Regions from separate parts of the Brevibacillus sp. genome, predicted to be linked through region 1. Evidence: riboswitches for the same ligand, from Rfam matches in the RefSeq annotation. Region 1 holds a riboswitch; each other region holds the start of a gene.
The links. Region 1 has a riboswitch for S-adenosylmethionine ahead of DEP07_RS22730 (sugar ABC transporter substrate-binding protein). Riboswitches for the same ligand answer to the same signal wherever they lie in the genome.
Positions count from the first base shown of each region.

Region 1 (5,462 bases):
TGAACGAATGGAAAATGAGCTTTCGGGAAATGCGAAATTGACAACTGGTAAGTCTGCACAAGAATTACTTGACGAATTCGAGCAAGAAAAAATGGAATTAAGTGACACAACTAAGGACACAAGAGAATAAAGGGGTATTACGAATCAAAGGGGGTGTCTCAAAGTCAATTTTTCGGCTTTAGAGATACCCTTTTAAATTTCAAACACCTTGGTAAATCATGTTTCTGATTTTTCGATGTTAGCGAATTCTCCCCTGTTGATCGCTTGACAGAACGGTTTGGTCAGGCGGCCTTTTTTATGTAATATTTCCCTTTTTCGTCTGACTATTTGGCGGAGAAAAAATGTAGTCGGGGGGCGCGTCACTGGTCGCCATCCGGGAGAAAGACAGGGCGATCGCTTTGTACGAGAAAACGGGCTTTGCTATCTGTGACCAGTCGATTTTTCCGGAACAAAACGGTCATGATCGTTTTGTTGACCGCAAGCGGTACTCGTCCGCGATGAGAACAAACAAGTAATCGGCTATGCCTTGTACAGACGGATTTTTGAAAACGGAAAACAAACGACAGCTTTGCTGTTTCAGTGTGAGGCAAGGCCGGAACGGGCCGACCGGGAGGCGATTGTCAGAAGTGCTCTTGCCCATGTGTTTTCGCCATGGGACAAGGAGCTGTATCGCCTCACGGTCAATTTGCCAGTTTCCAACGAAATGGCCATCCGTATTTTGCAAAGGGCAGGTTTTGACGTGATGGCCGAGCAAGTATTCATGACCAGGTCGCTCGTTTAAGCCCAGATCACTCGACTGACGGCTAGGGTTGCGCGTGATACGGAAACGTGATCGTGAATTTGGTGCCGACTTTTGGCTTGCTGGACACGCTTACCGACCCGCCGAACGCGTGGATGACGTGATAGGAGTACGTAAGCCCGAGACCGGTTCCGCTTGTTTTCGTCGAGAAATAAATGGACCCGAGGCGTTTGATCTGGCCTTCGTCCATCCCGATGCCGTTGTCTTTGATGATCAGCATGGCGTTGCTTTTCTCAATGAACAGCGAGAGGGACACTTTGCCGTTGACCGTCTCCTCACAAGCTTCGATCGCATTTTTGATGAAGTTGACCAAGACTTGTTTGAACTCGTCGGGATTGGCCAGGATCGTGACAGGCTTTTCATAAGCTTGCAGCTCCAGCTCGACATTGTGCATATTGGCAAAAGGCAGCATGACTTCCCGCACGACGTAAAGCTGGTCGCATACGTTGATTAGCTCGGTGCGCTCCTTGAGCGGCTTGGACAAAGCGAGATACTCGGTCAGGATCGCTTCCGTCCGCTGGATTTCGTCCATGCTGATGCGGATGTACTGATCGGTTTTCGTAATATTCTCGGGATTTTCCTGAATCAGGCGCAAAAATCCTTTGACCGCTGTGAGCGGATTTCTCACCTCGTGAGCAAGCGATGCGGCGACATGGCTCATCGTTTCGATTTTTTCATTTTGGGCGTGTCGAATAAACAGTTCTTTGTCGGATACGCACTTGCTAAATAGCGACAACAAGAGCCAAATTCCGACAAAGTTTTGAACGGGGATCACGAACAAGTAGTAGGCAGGATGATGGGATACATAGGTGGGAAAGTATAGATAGGTCAACCCCAAAGCTACCAGGGAAAAGAGCGCGCCCGTCAAAAAAATATACAGTGTTTTCCGATAACTGGCTTTGTAACGCCGATACATCAGGAGGGAGATGGCAAAGGTGACAACCAGGGCAAGCAGCGCGAGCCAGATGCCTTCACCACCCAAATAATAGCGGTATAGCGCGGACTCGATCAGCAAGACCAGCGCGATCCGCACTCCCCCATAGACTAGGGCAAAAAATACGATGATGTGCCTGATATCGAAAATCACGCCTTCCGAGACGCTGGTCGCGAAGGTCATGGCCAGAAACATGCAAATCGAGCTGGTCACAAGAATGAAAGCGCGGCTGTAATTGCGCATTCGGTCGCGGTAATAAATATTGAACAGGACAAATGGCGTCAGAGCAAAAAACATCTGCAAAATTACTTCTTTTAGTAGAATCATCGGACATCCCCATCGCAAATTTGCATGGCTGCTTCAATCTACGATATTTCGACAAGAGCCTACACGATTCCTCCAAAATTTGGACGCGCCGACGGAATAAATTTAAAGGAGAAAAGTTTTAAAAACCTAGTTGACAGATGGGTAAAACACGGATTATAGTCTCTATATACTAATACAAAGGTTTCGAAAATAATAACTACTCTTATCCAGAGAAGGCTGAGGGAATGGCCCTATGACGCCCGGCAACCTAGCTGGCAAGATCAATGTCTTGCGAGCCAAGGTGCTAACTCCAACAGGTAGCGATACCTGACAGATAAGAGGCGCGAATCTTGTCGATCAAGCCTCTTTCATCTGTTGAAAGAGGCTTTTCCTTTTGGAAAGGGAAGGTCGTCGCCTCCTCAGCTTGCAGCACAACAAGGAACAAAGAAAAAGGGGGATTTTTCGATGAAAAAGAAACTGGGCCTTATCACATCACTCGTACTGGCAGTATCGGTGGCCTTGACCGCGTGCGGCGGCGGAGCCGATACGAAAAACACGGCGGCAAACGGCGCTTCCGGCGAAAAAGCGAAGCGGATTGCCCTGATCATGCGCCAAAATGTAGGAACGTTTTCGGCTCAATACATTAACGGTGTGAAGCAGGAAGTCGAGAAAAACGGCGGAGAGCTGACAGTATTCAACGCAGATACGGATTTGTCGAAAATGGCGTCGAATCTTGACGCTGCGGTCAACCAAAACTTTGACGGCATCCTGATTGACCACGGTACAGCGGAAGCGTTGCAACAAGGTACGCAAAAAGCTGTCGACAAAAAAATCCCGGTCGTTCTGTTCGACACAGACATCAAGCTGCCTGGCGTGCCGATTGTCGAGCAAGACGACAACAAGCTGGCAGAGCTGAGCCTGGAAAAGCTGGCGGCAGATTCCGGCGGCAAAGGCAACATCGTGAAAATTTGGGTGGCAGGCTTTGCTCCGATGGAAAAACGTCAGGTGACTTATGAAGCGTTCCTGAAAAAATATCCGGATATCAAGGAAGTCGCCGCTTTCGGTTCCGCGACAAACAACACAGCGCTGGATACCCAAGCACAGATGGAAGCCATCCTGAAAAAATATCCGAACAAAGGCGACATCACGGCTGTATGGGCATCTTGGGATGAATTTGCCAAAGGGGCAACCCGTGCGATCTTGCAAGCAGGCCGCACAGAAATCAAAGTATACGGCATCGACCTGAGTGATGAAGACCTGCAACTGATCCAGGAAGCAAATTCGCCATGGGCAGCGACTGCAGCCGTAGATCCATCGAACATCGGACGCACTCACGCAGCGGCTATTTTCCAAAAAATCAAAGGCGAGCAAGTGCCAGACAGCGTGAAGCTGAATCCGGTGTTGGTGAAACAAGAAGATTTGCCTAAGGACAAAAAAGTGACAATGGGCGACTTGTCCCAGTACGTGAAAGAGTGGGGCAAGTAAGCATATAAAGCTGGTTGATTTGGCTATTCCCGTTGATCAGTCAACGGGAATCTTGCTTATTTAAGGGGGTGCGAAAAGTGTCCAGCTTGCAGATGAAAGGGATTGTGAAGCAGTTCTCCGGCGTTCCTGCGCTGCGTTCGGTCGATTTTGAGGTCAAGGCTGGCGAGGTTCATGCGCTTTTAGGGGCGAATGGAGCGGGGAAAAGTACCTTGATGAAAATTTTGACGGGCGCGTATCAGTCTGACGGGGGGAGCATCACGATTGACGGCAAAGAGGTGTCGATCCAATCGCCCCAGGATGCGAAAGCTTTAGGCATCCAGTGCGTGTACCAGGAAGTGGATACGGCGCTGATCCCGTACTTGAGCGTGACGGAAAACATTTTGCTCGATCAGATTGTCTCGGCAGGCCGCAAAGGATTCATGAACTGGCCGAGCTTGCACAAGGAAGCGGAAAGCATTTTGCAGAGCTTCGGCTTTTCCATCCCTGTGCGCATGCTCGTCGAGGAATGTACGCTGTCCGAAAAGCAACTGATCCTGATTGCCCGCGCGACCGTGCAAAAAGCGAAGTACGTCATTTTTGACGAACCGACAGCTCCGTTGAGCACGAAGGAGAGCGAGCGGCTGTTTCTCATCATTGACCAGTTGAAAAAAGCGGGTGTCGGGATCATCTACATTTCCCATCGCCTGCCGGAAATTTTTGAGATATGCGACCGAATCACGATCATGCGGGACGGTCAACTGATCGTGACGAGCGAGACGTCCCACACGACGATGGATGAGGTCATCGGCAACATGCTGGGCAAAAGCTTCGAGGAAGAGTTCCCGAAAGTCGAAGTGCCTGTAGGCGGGGTGCTTCTGGAAGCTGCGGGAGTGGCTGGCGGCAAGGTTCGCCGCGCCGATTTGAGCGTTCGCGAAGGCGAGATTGTCGGGATTGTCGGGCTGGTTGGAGCCGGGAAGACGGAACTGGCGAGACTTTTGTTCGGAGCGGATACCGCCGAGGCGGGACAAGTCAGGCTGAGCGGCAAAGAGGTGCGGCTGCGGTCGCCGAAGGACGCTGTTGATGCGGGAATCGTCCTCGTACCGGAAGAACGGCGCAAAGAAGGCATTTTTGTCGAGGAATCTGTCCAGAACAACTTGTCTGTCTCCGCTTTGGAGAAGTGGTCGCGGCTCGGATTTGTCCGCAGAGGGGCAGAAGCGAAGCAGGCGAGGGAGCTGGTGAGCCGTCTGGGCGTAAAGACGGCAGACATCACACAGCTGGTTGGCTACCTCAGCGGAGGAAACCAGCAAAAAGTCGCGATTGGCAAATGGCTGGATACGGATGCGCAAGTGTTCATGTTCGACGAGCCGACCAAAGGCGTCGACATCGGGGCGAAAAGCGATATTTACCGCCTGATTGGAAAGCTGGCGGAGCAGGGCAAGGGCGTTCTCTACTTTTCTTGCGAGTTTGCCGAAGTATTGGGCATTGCCGACCGGATTTTGGTCATGTTTGAAGGGAAAATCGTCAAGGAGCTGAGCCGCGCGGACGCGACACAGGAGACGATGATGTATTATGCCAGCGGGGGTGAGTAAGGTGGAAGGTAAAAAATTCAGCTTGTTTGATTTTATTTACAAATACGGTACAGTCGCAGTAATTGTGATCGTCATGCTGTTGTTCAGTCTGACCAATCCGTATTTCTTCACGTACGACAACATCACAGACATTTTGCGTTCCATCTCGATCGTAACGTTCGTCGCGATCGGCGTTACGTTTTCACTGATTGTCGGAGGCTTCGACTTGTCTGTCGGTTCGACGGTGTCGTTGACCACAGTCGTTTCGGCTTCCATGATGGTCTGGTACGAGCAGGGCGTGTTTGCCACTTTGGTCGTCCCGATCGCGCTCAGTCTGATTGTCGGATTGGTCAACGCTTTTCTGGTCGTCAAAATCCGCATTCCCGATCTG
Region 1 covers NZ_DOTK01000078.1:7,119-12,580, reverse strand. The annotation lists gene DEP07_RS22745 (hypothetical protein) at 1-130, shown strand, start outside; gene DEP07_RS22740 (hypothetical protein) at 527-781, shown strand; gene DEP07_RS22735 (ATP-binding protein) at 804-2,060, opposite strand; SAM riboswitch class I at 2,260-2,380, shown strand; gene DEP07_RS22730 (sugar ABC transporter substrate-binding protein) at 2,505-3,524, shown strand; gene DEP07_RS22725 (sugar ABC transporter ATP-binding protein) at 3,602-5,092, shown strand; gene DEP07_RS22720 (ABC transporter permease) at 5,094-5,462, shown strand, end outside.

Region 2 (5,462 bases), on a different contig from region 1:
CGGTATCTCCAACTCGAGCAAAAGCTGGGCATCAAGCGACTGCTCCGGCCGCAAGCCCCCTTTTGCACGTGTAAGGATTTTCTACGAATGACCGCTTCAAAAAGACTTCAGACTACATGGCAAGCCCGTTTTCCAACACGAAAAAGGAGAGCCTCCGCCATGCACTCTTCCATGAACATGTTCCTCACGCGCAGCTTTCTCGCTACACTGGCCGCAAGTTTGCTGCTGTTCTTTTTCCAGTATGCCCCAGCAAATGCCCAGCCGCCATATGCCAAATGGGGCAGATTGGCGATGCAGGAAACGATGCAAAAATATCCGCACGCGCAAATCGTAGACTATTTGCATGTCGGGCGCATAGCAAAAACGCCCACCACGTCAGAGGAGACGTTCAAGCTCTTGCTCCAGCAGGGCAATCGCAGGTGGGCGCTTCTTGTGCATATTGAATTTGAAAACCAAACGGAACGAGTCGTGAACATCACGTACGAAGAAACCGTCTGAGTCTAGTCAGCGAGCTGTTCCATTTCTTTCATCATTTGCTCCATGTCCATGTCCGCCGCCATGCCGTAAGCACGGCGCATGTTGCCGTCACCGTCGACGAGGAACATGCGTGCGGTGTGGGCAAAAGAACCGTCAGGCTGCTTCAGTACCGCAATCCCGAAGTCTTTCGTTACTTTTTCCACCGCCTGGGCATCTCCGCGCAAAAACTTCCAGCCGCTTTGATCAGCCTTGAACTTCGCTGCATACTGCTGCAAAACCTCAGCCGTATCAAAGTCGGGGTCGAAGGTGATCGAGACAAACTCAACCTTGTCGCCGAACAGCTTTTTCTCCTTCAACTGATCCTGAAGCTTGGACATGTTGTACGTCGTTGCCGGGCAAATATCAGGGCAATTGGTAAACATGAACTCGACAAGGCGCACCTTGCCTTTGCCTTGCGAGAACGTATAGGAAGTTCCGTCACTGTTGTCCAACGAAAAGTCCGCGATCGGCTTCATCACCGGAATCGGATCTTTTGCCAAGTATTTGTAGCCGAACACACCTACAATCGCAAGGATAATCAAGCCTGCCAGCACCGTAAACCAATGGCGCTGCAACGCTGACCCTTGTTGCTGTGCTCCTTCACTCACGATTTCCTGCCTCCCCTGCACATCTCATGCGCCATCCCGCTTTGCTTGCAGCGGCGAGCAGCGCACATTTTCTCTGTCTTTCTAGACTTCTTTTTCCCCAGGCCATGCCAGCATTCCGCCTACCATATTGGCAGCGTCAAAGCCAAGCTCACACAAATATTCAGTTGCCCGGTGGCTGCGTGCGCCGCTTCGGCACACCATGATGACCGGAATGTCTTTGTCCAGCTCGTCGGTGCGATGCGGCAAAAAGCCGAGCGGAATCAGCTTGGCCTCTTTGATATGGCCTTCGTTCCACTCCTCCACCTCGCGTACATCAATCACCTGAAGCTGTTCTTTTGCCGCGAGCTTTTCCAGCAGCTCTTGTGGTGTAATTTCCTTCACGCCATGGCTCATCGCGTTTTTTCCTCCTATATGTACAATCGTTTAGTCGTTTTCTGCCATTTCCATCATATCATAGGCCCCAGGCGTTTTCTAACGGCGGGAGCTGCGAAAGCGCCGAGATATAGGGGCAATTTTGTGACAGCAAGGCTCGGTTGCTTGCAAGTTCAAAGAATTTACAAAAATGACCATAAAATTATAAAATTACAAGTAAAAAACCATGTCTGCCAGTTCATGAAAAAGAACGCTGATAATTGATGAAGCTTAGCGTGAGGGGGAGTTATTTCTATGATGTATGTCCTTGGAATTTTGGCTGTTTGCACTCTGGCTGCGGTCCTCTTGTATGCCAAAAAAGGAAAACAATCTCGTGAGGCAACTCATTTGGTTTCAGATGAAGGAAACCCTCATACAAACCATGTAAACAGAGCTTACCAGACAGGCTCTCTGGATCTTATGGGCAACAGCATGAACGGGTAAATCTTTAAAATCCACAAAATCCACCCCGATAACTTAATCATTTGATGTTGACAGCGAAGTATGGTTTTTCATACAATTATGACAACAACTGAAAGCTACATTTTCATCAAGAGCGGTGGAGGGACAGGCCCTATGAAACCCGGCAACCAGCAAGCGAGTCTTGCGCGGTGCTAATTCCTGCAGAATCCATAGATTCTGAGAGATGAACGCACACCCGTGCATAGCCGGAGCCTTCTTCTACTCAGGAGAACGCTCCGTTTTTTTATTTCCTTACCCCCATATAAAAAGGAGAGATGATCATGTCTGACCAACAACAATGGAAACCGGAAACGCTCGCCGTACACGGCGGACAGGAGGTAGACCCGGTAACAGGCTCGCGCGCGGTTCCGATCTACCAAACGACTTCCTACGTCTTCCGTGACACGGAGCATGCTGCCAACCTGTTTGCTTTGAAAGAGTTTGGCAACATCTACACGCGCATCATGAATCCGACCCAAGACGCATTTGAAAAGCGCGTCGCTCTGCTCGAAGGCGGCGTAGGTGCGCTGGCAACCTCTTCCGGTCAGGCAGCCATCACCTTCTCGATTTTGAATATTGCGCAAGCGGGCGACGAGATTGTCGCATCCAGCAGCTTGTATGGCGGGACGTACAACCTTTTTGCCCATACGCTGCCACGCCTGGGCATCAAAGTACACTTTGTGGATCAGTCCAATCCGGACAACTTCCGCGCGTTCATCAACGATAATACCAAGGCGCTCTTTTGCGAGACGATCGGCAACCCTCGCATCGACGTGGCCGACTTGCAGGCAATTGCGGACATCGCGCACGAAAACGGCGTGCCGCTGATTGTCGACAATACATTCGCTTCGCCAATCCTGACCCGTCCGTTCGAGCACGGAGCTGACATCGTCGTTCACTCCACGACCAAATTCATCGGCGGACACGGCACGGCGATTGGCGGCATTATCGTAGATTCCGGCAAATTCGACTGGAACAACGGCAAATTCCCTGGTCTGACGACGCCAGACCCAAGCTATCACGGAGTCGTTTATACAGAAGCAGTCGGCCCGCTCGCCTACATCATCAAAGCGCGCGTGCAACTGCAACGCGATATCGGCGCTGCCGTAGCTCCTATCAACTCTTTCCTGTTCCTGCAAGGTCTGGAGACACTCCACCTGCGCATGGAGCGCCACAGCCAAAACGCACTCGCGGTAGCGAAATTCCTCGCCGAGCATCCGGCAGTGGAATGGGTCAGCTACCCAGGTCTTGAAGGCGACGCCAACTACGCACTCGCGCAAAAATATTTGCCAAAAGGCGCTGGCGCCATCCTCACCTTCGGCATCCGCGGCGGCGTGCAAGCAGGCAAAACATTGATCGAATCCGTAAAGCTCTTCTCTCATTTGGCAAACGTAGGCGACTCCAAGTCGCTCGTTATCCATCCGGCGAGCACGACGCACCAGCAAATGAACGAAGCGGAGCAATTAACGGCAGGAGTAACTCCCGGATTGATCCGTCTGTCTGTCGGAACAGAGGCGATCGAAGACATCATCGGCGATTTGAAGCAAGCTTTGGAAGCAGCTGTTGCCGTGAGCAAGGTATAGGTTTTCCTACAACACCATACCTTTTCATTCAAGCGAAAACGAAAAAACCACTCTCGTCAGGGAAGTGGTTTTTTCGTTTTTTTGTGTCTTTCACTGGATAGTCTCAACTAAATCAGCAGAGAAAAAAGAACAGATGCGAAAATCATTGAACTATTCATTCTAAATAACTTGAATTAACAGTTCGAATATTTTAGAATTTGATCTATGAAAAAAATGGGAAAAGGGTGATCCGCTTTGAAAATATGGAACATCGGCAGTGCACGCACCACCTACCAGCTCGACTTCGCTTGCTCACCGCTTTTTGAAGCCGCACTCGGAATCGCCGTCGCCACTTACGATCAAATTCACCACACGCTGGAGCATCCGCCTGAGCACTGGAGCAGCATGCTGAGCGCGCTTCCGCAATCCGTCCAGCTTGAAGTTGATTACGCCAAAAGGCACAACACTTGGAAGACGTTGCTGCAACTGCTCCACCACCAGCCTTTTGCCGATCTCGAATCGTTTTTGCGTGTTGTCAGCGAGCTGTCGGCAGAAGAGTTGCGCTACCACGCCCTGCCTTTTTTGGGCCAGGAACGACAGCAAGCACGCGAAAATGCCGCGCAGGGCAGCTCAGCAGACGCCGAGCTTTTGCAGGCAGCATGCCGGGACCACCTCTTTTTCGCAGCGTATATTGCCCATATCACCTCTGTCGACGCAAATGAACTGCGCCAGCATCTGCTCACCTTGATGGAAGGCTGGTATCAGACACACATCAAGCCGCAAGAAGCCAGCATCCGGCGTATGTTGGAAAAGGATTCGTCGCAAAAGCGCGCAATGCAGGACAAGCTCGATCCTGAGGCACTGGTGGAGTGGGCAACCGGAGCAAGCTATCCCCCTGAGCCTGCGGTCACTCGTGTGCTGCTAATCCCCCAAGCGATTTATCGGCCCTGGACGGTGCAGGCCGATGACGCGGGCACGAAAATTTTTTACTACCCGGTCGCCGATGAAAACATGAGCGAGCACATCGACCCGTACCAGCCGCCGCAGGCTCTGGTGCAAAGCTTCAAGGCGCTCGGAGACGAGCAGCGGCTCCGCATGGTCAAAATGCTGGCGGAAAAAGAGCTGAGCTTGCAGGAATTGACCGACGTCCTGCAAATGGCAAAATCGACGGTTCATCACCATTTGTCCATGCTTCGTGCCGCGCGTCTGGTAGAAGCTTCCGGCTCCCGGTTTCGCCTGCGCAGCCAGTCCGTATCCCAGCTTTCCCTCCTGCTCGATCAGTTTCTGGAAAGGGGATTTTGATGATTCCGCTCTGGAAAAACCGTTCCTACACCTGTATTTTGCTCGGTCAGCTGATCTCCGAGTTTGGCGCATCGCTTTCGACGCTGGCAAACAGCTGGTTGCTCTACCAAATCACCGGCTCCCAGACCGCTGTCGGACAAATGTGGCTACTCTACTTTTTGCCTTCGCTGCTGATGCAGCTTGTAGCTGGCCCTTATCTTGACCGCTTTGACAAAAAGCGCGTCATGCTCTTTTCCCAGTGGATGCGCTGTGCGGCTTTCGGCTGTGCTTTTTTGGCGATTTCCTATGCGCCTGACTCTCTTTGGCCGCTCTATCTGACATCGCTGATCAACGGTCTTGTTCAACCTCTGTACGTGCCAGCGAGCCAATCGCTGCTCCCGACCCTCGTCAAACAAGAATCGCTGCTGCAAGCCAACTCTTATCTGGACAGTGCCATGCGCATCGCGATGATTGCAGGCCCGCCGCTGGGCGGGATTCTCGTCGCGAGCATCGGCGGCACACATGTGCTGGGCCTGGTCGCCATCGGGTATGCCGTCAGCGGAGTTTTTCTGCTTTTGTGCGAAAAGACTTCGGTCCCTCCTGCCAAAACAGCAGAATCATG
Region 2 covers NZ_DOTK01000022.1:9,971-15,432, reverse strand. The annotation lists gene DEP07_RS04805 (YqzG/YhdC family protein) at 160-498, shown strand; gene DEP07_RS04800 (SCO family protein) at 501-1,124, opposite strand; gene DEP07_RS04795 (rhodanese-like domain-containing protein) at 1,206-1,517, opposite strand; SAM riboswitch class I at 2,080-2,188, shown strand; gene DEP07_RS04790 (homocysteine synthase) at 2,279-3,580, shown strand; gene DEP07_RS04785 (ArsR/SmtB family transcription factor) at 3,815-4,861, shown strand; gene DEP07_RS04780 (MFS transporter) at 4,861-5,462, shown strand, end outside.
Region 2: linked by a shared signal. The riboswitch ahead of DEP07_RS04790 (homocysteine synthase) and the one ahead of DEP07_RS22730 (sugar ABC transporter substrate-binding protein) in region 1 are both predicted to bind S-adenosylmethionine.

Region 3 (5,462 bases), on a different contig from region 1:
TCTTCCGCCGTCAAGTTTTCGGCATGCATCCATTGCGCCTTGTACTGCTCCAGTTTTTCCACCATGGCCAGCTCGGCAGCCGCTTCTTCTTCCAGATCGTAATTCTCGGATGGATCAAAAGGGATCAGCCGATTGTCGTTGCCGCTGCGCAGGTAGGAAGAGCGCCAGTTTTCCGGGAAGTGGTAATCCTGATCGCCAAACATCAGACCGAGAACGTCGTCGGAGTCGAGTGGCAAAAAGTGATCGTAATTGTCCCTTCTGCCGCCTTCGGACAGGTTGATATGCGACAAAAAGTAGCGCAAATAGTGTTCACCTGTTTCGGTATGCTTTACGATGGAATATGTTTCAAACTCGGATGTTTCCAGTTCCTTTACCGTCTCTATACAGGACAAAAACTCGTCTTTTTCACAAGCGAGCAAAGTGTTCATCGTCAATCGTTCCTTTCTGGGGATTAGGTAAGCCTCATGATAGCAAAAGCGTTCCGCTCTGACAACGAACGCAGTGCGCGCAGGTGTCGTCTTTTCCGCTGAAAACAGAGGCCAGAAAAAATAAATCGCGATTTCTGTCACAAAAAGCAGGCTGCTGGATCAAATGGATATCGTTTGCAAGAGGAGGTGAAGCAAAGTGAATGTCAATCTGAATGCCAGTGCAAAGGCTAACGCGGCACGCGTGAACGAGGCAGAGCGGTCTTTGCAGCCGACCAAGGATGCGCTGCTGTCGACTTTGATGAATGACTACGGTGACAAAATCGTCCTGCTCGCCTACATGATCGTCAAAGATCGCGGAATCGCGGAAGACATCACACAGGAAGTGTTCCTGAAAGCCTATCGGTCGCTGGATCAGTTTCGCCATGAGAGCAGTTTGAAAACATGGCTGTACCGGATTGCGATCAATGAATCGCGCAAGTATTTGCGATCGTGGTCGTTCCGGCAAATTTTTTCTACGTTTGTCTCCCCGAAAGAAACCGTGCCGGAACAAGTGGCGGAAGGGAACGTGGAATCGTCCGTTTTCAAGCAACTGGATCAGGTACATATCGCCGAGAAAGTCATGCTGCTGTCGCCTTTGTATCGAAAGGTCATGGTACTTCATTACTATGAAGATTTGTCAATTAAGGAAGTAGCACAAGTGCTGGATATTTCCGAGGATGCGGTACGGACGCAGCTGCATCGGGCGCGCAAACATTTTCGGGCATTGTGTGAAAAGGAGGGATTGGAATGGAACTAGATCAGGGGCTGCGTGAAGCTGTACGCGAAGCAGGGAAAGCGGCAGCTTCGGGAGTGAAGTTTACCCGGGAAATGGAAGAGAGGATTCGGATGGAAGTCGGGAAGAAAAAGCAGAAAAATCGCAATCGCGTGGTCATGGCGGGATCGCTTGCGGCTTGTCTGGCATTGACCGTGCTAGGGGTGCGAGAGGGCTTTCTGCCGTCCATGTCGCCGCAAAAAAATGGAACGAGCGCAGCGGCGGCGCATCAAACGGACAAAACCGCGGAGCAGGCCGTTTCACCGGAACAAGCGCTGGCTCCGCTGCAAAAGGCAGTCCCTGAGCTTGGCGGCGTCACACTGCGCAAAGGCGAGACGCTGGATGGGGTTGCGCTTGTGACCTTGCTGCAAAAGGACAGGGCAATCGGACAAGTCGCGTATGACACCCGGACGGGGCGGATCGAAAGCTACTTGCTGGACGCGAGCAATGACGGCGAGAAAACAACGATTGCGCCCGCGCAAGCAGAGAAAGTCGCGCAAGCATTTTTGCAGACCGCGCTCGGTGAAGAAGCGAAGGCTTACGCGCATCAGGCGACAGAAGTTTATGCGGATGAGGATTGGCGCAACGGAACGTGGATGAACGTCAGCTATCAGCGGTTGGAAAACGGCAAGCCTGTCCCGTACGATGTCTTGACTGTCCAGGTGGACAAAAAGGAGCGCGTCGCCTTTTTCGGCAGGTTGAACGAGCAGGAACAGAAGCTGTTTGCCAAATTCGCCGCCTCCGTGCCTGAACTGAATCCGTTCCCGGTTGTCTACAACAAACAGCTGACTCGAGATGGTTGGGCGCTGGTTTTGGGCAAAGTGAACGACGAAGGCCAGACAGCGATGGTGAGCGAAATCGGCAACGGGCAAGACATCGATCTGTACCGGATTCAGCGGGACCGCAACGAAGAAGCGCAAAAGCCAAATGAAGCAGAGGCGTTAAAGCAAGCGAAGCAGCTTCTCGGCCGATTGCTTGGAGCTGACAGCGCGAACTATCGCCATGTGGAATCGAATAGCGCGGAAAAATTCATGCGCTATCATAACGGGTTACCTGTCATGGAAGATGTGCTGGATATTGAGCTGGGCAGCTCCGGACGTCTTCTGATGTTCAGCAAACCGACGAGAGCGTATTCCCCGTCTTCATTCCCGGATGCTGCGGAAGCTGTGGCGAAAAGCGCCGCCGAAAACGAGCTGGCCGCAAATATGAAGCTTGTATACGTGCAGCACATGTCCGAAGGGAAGGCGCTGAAACAGCCGACACTGGAATACAGGGCAGCGGTTTCCTTTTTCCAACAAGGAAGGCCGGTTTTCCTTGATTGGTACATTGATGCGCATAGCGGCAAGATCAACTACGGTACGGGAAACAACGGCTTTGCCTACGATCAACTGCAGCGGGAGCAGCCGCAGGCAGATGCGTTCGAGACACACGAACAGCCTGTCATCGTGCGTACGAAGGAAGAGGCGAAGGCGCTTTTGCAAACGGAATTTGGCGTCAATATCGAAGGCATGTCCTATCGGGAATCCGTAGATGATCATCAAAAGAACAAATCATTTAACTGGGCAGATAGCAAAGACCGCTGGCATGAAGTGACGATCGACGCGAAGACGAGCCAGGTAGTTGGGTTGCGCGTTCCCCGCACAAATACGCAAGTGACCGTGAAGCGCGAACAGGCCGAGCAGGCAGCCGTGTTCTTTTTGGCCAAATACGCCGATCCGGGCGTAAAAGAAGTGCAGCTTGCACAAGTGATGGAACCTGGCGCAGCCAATCCGGTTTCGTCAGGCAACTGGGTATTCCGCTATGTCATGAGCAAGGATGGGATTCCGGTGTTGGACAAGGGGCCAGATGCCGCTTACGAGGTGTCGGTAGACCCTTCGACCGGGAAGGTAAACAGCTTCCGGAATTGGCGAGAGACTCACAAGTTGACAGAGCTTCCTTCGTCAGCCGAGGTCGTTTCCAAACAAAAGGCTGCCGAGTCGTTTTTGCGCGTCATGCCACTCAGGCTTGTTTACCTGTTAAAAGATCAGGAAAACGATTGGCTGGATCGGCCGAGACTCGCGTACATTCCGTGGAGCGAGGAAGAGCTGGCAAGCAGTTTCATTACCATCGATGCCAAAAGCGGCGAGGCTGTAATCGAGCCGTAAGGACAAGAAAAAGAGGCTATCCCGCAAGCCAGCTGGAAGGCGGGGGGATAGCCTCTTCTTGTCATTTACCTAGCAGTCGTCACACGAACACCCAACAATGACCAGCAGGATAAACAGTACGAGCACCAGTGCGAAGCAGTCTCCAAAGATGCCATTTCCGCAGTAAGATGTACTCACGTTTGTTCCCCCTCCTTTCCGTTATGCTACAGTCTATACACGATCGCACAGATTGGCGTGGGCGGATGCCCGGTAAGCACAAAAATGGGCGCAGTCGGGAAGAAAAGCAGTAAATAATAGACAAATTCTCAATTGACGTAGACAGGACGCGGTGTTAAGATACTGTCAAACATGAAACCTGAAAGTCAAAAATGAATACCATGGTACAACTCTTATCAAGAGAGGCAGAGGGACTGGCCTGATGAAGCCTCGGCAACCGGTTAAAATCCGGTGCCAATTCCAGCAAAGCTACGGCTTTGAAAGATGAGAGGATGGTTCAGGCGCAATTGTATCCGCGGACAAATCCTCTTCTTTCAAAGAAGAGGATTTTTTTGTGCAAAAAAACTGCCGAGAATAAACGCCGCAAGGGAGAAAAGGAGTACGTCAATGAAACCCACTTTTCGCGAACAGCTTTCCCGGAAAATTCTGATTCTGGACGGTGCGATGGGCACGATGCTGCAACAGGCGAACTTGACCGCCGATGATTTTGGCGGCGAAGCCTACGATGGTTGCAACGAGCTTTTGAACTTGACGCGACCAGACGTCATTCGATCCATCCACGAAAAATATTTGGAGGCGGGAGCGGACATCGTCGAGACGAATACATTCGGAGCCACCTCCGTCGTGTTGGCCGAGTACGATGTCGCCGACAAGGATTTGGAGTTAAACATCGCTGCGGCCCGCCTGGCGAAGGAAGCCGTAGATGCCTATAGCACAACCGAGTGGCCGCGATACGTGGCAGGGGCAATGGGACCGACGACGAAAACGCTCGCTTTGACAGGCGGCGTCACCTTCGAGGAGCTGGTGGAGTCCTACTATCGTCAGGCAAAAGGACTGATCATTGGCGGAGCCGACGTGCTGCTGCTGGAAACATCGCAGGATACGCTGAACGTCAAGGCGGGGGGAATCGGCATCCGCAAAGCGTTCGCAGAGCTGGATGTGGAGTTGCCCGTCATGCTGTCCGGGACGATTGAACCGATGGGCACGACTCTTGCCGGTCAAAACATCGAGGCGTTTTATATCTCGCTTGAGCATTTGAAGCCCGTGTCCGTTGGGCTGAACTGTGCGACTGGCCCCGAGTTCATGCGCGACCATCTGCGCACGCTGTCCGGACTGGCTCAATGCGGAGTGAGCTGTTACCCCAATGCGGGCTTGCCGGATGAAAACGGACATTACCATGAGACGCCGCAAGGGCTTGCGACAAAAATGCGCGCTTTTGCAGAACAAGGCTGGCTGAACGTGGCGGGCGGCTGCTGCGGAACGACGCCCGATCATATCAGGGCGATGGCAGAAGCATTGAAAGACTGCAAGCCACGTCAGGCTGTCGATCAGGCTGTCAGCGCGGTATCCGGCATCGAAGTCGTGTACGTGGAAGATGACAGTCGCCCGCTGTTGGTAGGGGAGCGCACAAACGTCATCGGTTCGAAAAAATTCCGCGACTTGATCGCCGCAGGCCAATACGAGGAAGCGTCAGATATCGCCCGGGCACAAGTAAAACGCGGCGCTCACGTCATCGATATTTGTTTGGCTGACCCGGATCGGGATGAATACGCCGATATGGAAAAATTCCTGCAATTCGTCGTGAAAAAGGTCAAGGCTCCGCTGATGATCGACTCGACGGATGCAAAAGTAATGGAGCTGGGCCTGCGCTATTCCCAGGGAAAAGCGATTCTCAACTCGATCAACCTGGAAGACGGCCTGGAGCGCTTTGAAGAAGTAGCGCCGCTGATCAAAAAGTTCGGAGCGGCTGTAGTCGTCGGAACGATCGAGGAAGCGGGCATGGCTGTCACGCGCGAGAAGAAGCTGGAAGTGGCGAAGCGCTCGTACGATATTTTGGTCAACCAGTACGGAATTGCCCCGCAA
Region 3 covers NZ_DOTK01000079.1:186,137-191,598, reverse strand. The annotation lists gene DEP07_RS24265 (hypothetical protein) at 1-428, opposite strand, end outside; gene DEP07_RS24260 (sigma-70 family RNA polymerase sigma factor) at 637-1,224, shown strand; gene DEP07_RS24255 (YcdB/YcdC domain-containing protein) at 1,215-3,383, shown strand; gene DEP07_RS24250 (YjcZ family sporulation protein) at 3,453-3,560, opposite strand; SAM riboswitch class I at 3,770-3,870, shown strand; gene metH (methionine synthase) at 3,987-5,462, shown strand, end outside.
Region 3: linked by a shared signal. The riboswitch ahead of metH (methionine synthase) and the one ahead of DEP07_RS22730 (sugar ABC transporter substrate-binding protein) in region 1 are both predicted to bind S-adenosylmethionine.

Region 4 (5,462 bases), on a different contig from region 1:
AAGAAAACCTTCCGCTAAAACGCGGCCTTATGACGGAAACGGCTTCGACAGAGGTTTTCTTGCTGCATGATTTGCAGGGAGAGAGGGAAGGACTGTTTTTTATGAAAAAATCAATTCAAGTGACCGTCGCACTGGCGCTGCTGCTCACCGTCGCTCCTTTGGAAGCCAGGCAGGCACTCGCTGCTGCTCCTGCCTCCAATGACAGCTACCTGAGCAACCAGACGCACCTGAGTCAAATCAAAGCGGACAAGGCATGGTCAGTGGTGAACAGCAATCAGGCGATCACGATTGCTGTACTCGATACAGGGGCCGATTACAATCACCCTGATTTGAAGGGGAATTTGCTCCCTGGTGTTAACCTGGTCAATCCGGGGAAAAGTGCGCAGGATGACAATGGGCATGGAACAGAAGTCATCGGGGTCCTCGGGGCAAAAGGGAACAACGGGATCGGCGTAGCCGGGGTGGTCTGGAACGCCAAAATTTTGCCCGTCAAAGTCTTGAACAAAAACGCATCTACTACGGATGTTGACATGATCGCCAAAGGAATCAACGCCGCCCTCGATCGGGGGGCAAAGGTCATTTTGATGTCTTTTAGCAGCATGGCTTACTCCCGGGCTATGAAAAATGCGGTCGACCGCGCGGAACGAAACGGAGCGGTTCTGGTGGCGGCGAGCGGAAATGAGGCAAGCCGTGTCGCGTATCCGGCAGCGTACCCGACCGTAATTGCGGTGGGGGCGATAAACGGAAGAAACCAGGTCCTTTACCAGTCGAATACAGGGCCGGAGATGAATCTGGTGGCACCGGGGCTTAATGTGTATACAACCAAGCTCGGCGGCAAATACGGTTCAGTTTCCGGAACATCTGTAGCGGCGCCTCAGGTAGCAGGCGCGGCTGCTCTCATTCTGGCTCGTCATCCCAAGCTGTCTGCTCTCGACGTCAGGCAGATGCTTTATCAGACGGCGACAGATATTGGCGAAGGCGGCTGGGATCGGCAAGCGGGCTACGGTCTTCTGGACGTAAACAAGGCAGTGCGCAGTGCGCTGTCCAGCGACTTTTTGGAGCCGAACAACGTTTTGGAGAGAGCCAAGGCGTTTCCGATCGAAGCGCAAGTCCGTGGCAATCTGGGGCCAAACGATACGGTTGACTGGTTCAAGATGGACGTTCCTTACGATGGAAAAGTAAGTCTCACCGCATCCGTAAACTCAGGCGTATCTTCAGCCATGTCAGCGACTTTTTATCCGGCAAATCGTCAGCCGGTCACTTACTATATCGGGAACGGGGATACGATAACGGTTCCTGCAAAAGCTGGGCGAATGAACATCAAGCTGGTGAGAAACGGTGGAGTTAATGCGTTTACTTATGTGCTGACGAGCAAATTCACCATCAACCCGGATCGGAATGAACCGAACAATACGATGGCTACGGCAAGGCCGCTGGTGGGCAACCAGATCAGCGTGACGGGCAATTTCCATGAGGAAGGGGATCAGGATTGGTTCTCCTACTATGTCCGCGAGTACGGGCATATGGACGTGACGGTCACACCTGATAACAAGCGGGTGGACTTGGTACTTGCCATCGGAAAGCAAGAGCCGGGAAAAAATACGGTCTGGGACCCGGTATACGATAACAGCGACAGGGATAATCCTTCCGAACGTGCAAGCAAGGACGTCTCGCCAGGAAAATACTACATTCGCATCAGCGAGTATCAGCAAAATGCAATGAACGGCGAATATCGCCTCGATCTCGCCTTTACCCCGTTGAAAAAAGATGGGAACGAGCCGAATAATACGTATAGCAAAGCTGCTCCGCTTGCCAGTGGAGGAGTCATGTCAGGAACCATTCCGGCGTCGACAGATTCAGACTGGTTTCAATTTACATTGGATGCGGAATCGTACGTCACAGTTCGCGCTCCGTTCATCCCGGTAGCAAGCGGGTTTCACATCGCCCTTTACAATGAGAAAAACATGAACGTGGCGCTTGCTTCGACAACCGAAGTGGCAGAGCGGTCAGACCAAGGCAGTGAAATTTTCGGCATACGGCTGCCTAAAGGGAAGTATTTCGTGCGCATGAGCAGCATCGTGCCTTTCAAGTACGATTCCTACAAATTGACGCTCAGCCCGCAGCCGCTCATTTCCGGCTATCGGGATATTTCTAACCACTGGGCGCGTGCGCAAATCGCCAAGCTCAGCGACAAAGGCATCATCAAAGGCTTCGACGACGCAACATTCAAGCCGGATCAGGCAGTGACCCGCGCCCAATTTGCGACCATGCTCGTTTCGACGATGCGTGTCACCGGCTCGAAAGTAGCCAGTATGTACACGGGCAAGGACGTCTTTTCCGATTTGCCAAAAAAGCACTGGGCGTACAACACCCTTGGGGTAGCTTATCAGCTCGGAGTCTTGAAGGGGTATCCAAACAGTCAACTCAAGCCTGATCAGGCGGTAACGCGGGCCGAGATGGCCACCATGATCGCCAGGGCGAAAGGGGTAGCTGTGAATAGCCGCAGCGTGTCCTCTTATCGCGATGTTCCGGTCAACTACTGGGCATCGCCGGCGATCGAGGCTTTGACGCAAAAAAAGTGGCTGAACGGATATGGCAAGACCTTCAAGCCTCAGGGAACCGCTACGCGGGCCGAGGTTGTTGTATTGATCGCCAAATCGTACCAAGTATAAAGAGGCTTGACCAGCTTGTGCAAAAGGCGCTGTCCATGCGTTACAGTCATCATCGCTCGCTTCCCGCAGGCGATTTCATCAACGTTTTGTACAGGCTGGCCTGCTTCGAACCGGAGTTGTGGGAAAAGTCTATTGACACCACCCCGAAAAACAATTATTCTATAATCCGTAATGGATACTCTTATCCAGAGCAGGCGGAGGGACTGGCCCTATGAAGCCCGGCAACCGACTAGAGCGGTGCTAACCAGCAGGACGGAAATCTGTTCTGGCCGATAAGAGGATGAAGGAAGCTAAAAGCGCTCAAACCTTTTCCTCCGAAAGATGGAAAAGGTTTTTTATTTGCGTTTACGTCGATAAAATCCTGACTCGGCTACCAAACTATTTGTATGAGGTCAAAGGAGGTATTTTCTCATGGCTTTGCAAAAAGGTCGTCGTCTGTTCACATCTGAGTCTGTAACCGAAGGACATCCGGATAAAATTTGTGACCAAATTTCCGACTCCATCCTGGACGCCATCCTGTCCAAAGATCCAAACGCTCGCGTAGCGTGCGAAACTTCTGTAACGACAGGTCTGGTTCTCGTAGCGGGTGAGATCACAACCAACACTTATGTAGACATTCAAAAGCTGGTTCGCGAAACCATTCGTGAAATCGGCTATGATCGCGCTAAGTTCGGCTTTGACGCTGACACTTGCGGTGTTATCACAGCAATCGGCGAGCAATCCGCTGACATTGCACTGGGTGTAGACCAAGCACTGGAAGCGCGCGAAGGCAAAATGACTGACGCTGAGATCGAAGCGATTGGTGCAGGTGACCAAGGTCTGATGTTCGGCTTTGCTTGCAACGAAACACCTGAGTTGATGCCATTGCCGATCAGCATGTCCCACCAACTGGCTCGTCGTTTGACCGAAGTTCGCAAAAACGGCACACTCGCTTACCTGCGTCCTGACGGTAAAACACAAGTAACAGTTGAGTACGATGGAGACAAGCCTGTTCGCATCGACACGATCGTTATCTCTACTCAACACGCTCCTGAAACAACTTTGGAGCAAATCAAACAAGACCTGGTTGAGCATGTAATCAAACCAGTAGTTCCAGCTGAACTTCTGGATGCTGAAACCAAATACTTCATCAACCCAACTGGCCGTTTCGTTATCGGCGGACCACAAGGGGATGCTGGATTGACTGGCCGCAAAATCATCGTAGACACTTACGGCGGATACGCTCGTCACGGCGGCGGCGCGTTCTCCGGTAAAGATCCGACAAAAGTAGACCGCTCCGGTGCTTATGCTGCTCGCTATGTTGCGAAAAACATCGTGGCAGCTGGCTTGGCTGACAAGTGCGAAGTACAAGTAGCGTATGCGATTGGTGTAGCACAACCAGTATCCATCGCAGTTGATACTTTTGGTACAGGAACTGTTTCCGAAGAAGATCTCGTGAAACTCGTTCGCAAACATTTCGACCTGCGTCCAGCTGGTATCATCAAACAGCTCGACCTGCGTCGTCCTATCTACAAACAAACAGCGGCTTACGGCCACTTCGGACGCAATGACCTGAATGTTCCTTGGGAGCAAACAGACAAAGCAGAAGTTCTGAAGCAAGAGGCTGCTCAACTGGCAAAATAAGCACGGCAAAGAAAGAGCCTGGTAAAAGCTACTGGGCTCTTTTTGTTATGGGAAGAAATTTCCAATTATTGGTGAATCCTGATCAAAGGGAAAATGTAGGACTGTGTCGAATCTCCTAGTGAGGAAGTGAAGGAGGGGTTTCTTTGCCGAACAAAAGGCTCTTCCTGACAGTGTTTATCAGTTGTTTACTGTTGGTTGTGACGATATTGGGGCTTGGTGATTTGTACCAGTCAAAAAAGAATGCGCAAAAAGTGCAACCTTTTCCCCAAGTCGATACGTCTATAAGCATAAGCGAGACGGAAAACGCTGAGCCAAACGTCACGCGAAACGAAAAAGCAACGGTAAAGCCGCAAAAGTGGTATAACAATCAAGTCGTCGTCCTGACGTATCATCATGTGACAGATGCTGCAGGCCAACGTTACGTGATTGCGCCCGAACAATTCGCAGAACATATGGCATTTTTGCACGAAAATGACCTGCATCCCATTACGCTGGATGAGTTTTTGCGCTTTGTCGATACCGGGAGCTTGCCGACAGAAAATGCTGTCCTGATTACGTTTGATGATGGCTACGAAAGTTATTATACGAAGGCTTTTCCGATATTGCGTACATACGGCTACCCGTCAGTGAACTTCGTGATTGCAGGACGCTTGCGAGATGTAGCCGAACGAAAACGGGAGAACATGACGACGCCACTCACGCGTCAACAAGTCATGGAAATGCTTCACTCTGGCTTGGCTGATATTGGTTCCCATACCTACAGCCTGCATGAAGAGGAAGCGCGGAATGAATGGGGAGAGATGGGACCAGAGACTGCTCCCGTCTACTTGCAGGATGTAAAGCGATTAGAAAATGAAAAAGAATACAGGGATCGGCTCTATGTTGATTTCAGTATGTCTCGCGCAGGTTTGCACGGTTGGATGAGCAAGGACATTAAGGCGATTTCACTGCCTTTTGGCTACACGAATCCGATCGTTTTGGAAACAGCCCGACAAGCAGGGTATGAGTATGTGTTTACTTCTACGCCCGGTTTCGCCAAACGAGGGGTAGATCCTTTTGCCATCCCACGCAATGATGTGGGTCTGCGAGACGTAGATGAGGTCAAACTCCAACAGCTGTTCACGAAAGCGAAAAAAGAGTTCGAAGGAGAGCAATCATGAACAAAGC
Region 4 covers NZ_DOTK01000049.1:87,063-92,524, reverse strand. The annotation lists gene DEP07_RS15685 (S8 family peptidase) at 102-2,672, shown strand; SAM riboswitch class I at 2,851-2,951, shown strand; gene metK (methionine adenosyltransferase) at 3,084-4,295, shown strand; gene DEP07_RS15675 (polysaccharide deacetylase family protein) at 4,439-5,455, shown strand; gene DEP07_RS15670 (sensor histidine kinase) at 5,452-5,462, shown strand, end outside.
Region 4: linked by a shared signal. The riboswitch ahead of metK (methionine adenosyltransferase) and the one ahead of DEP07_RS22730 (sugar ABC transporter substrate-binding protein) in region 1 are both predicted to bind S-adenosylmethionine.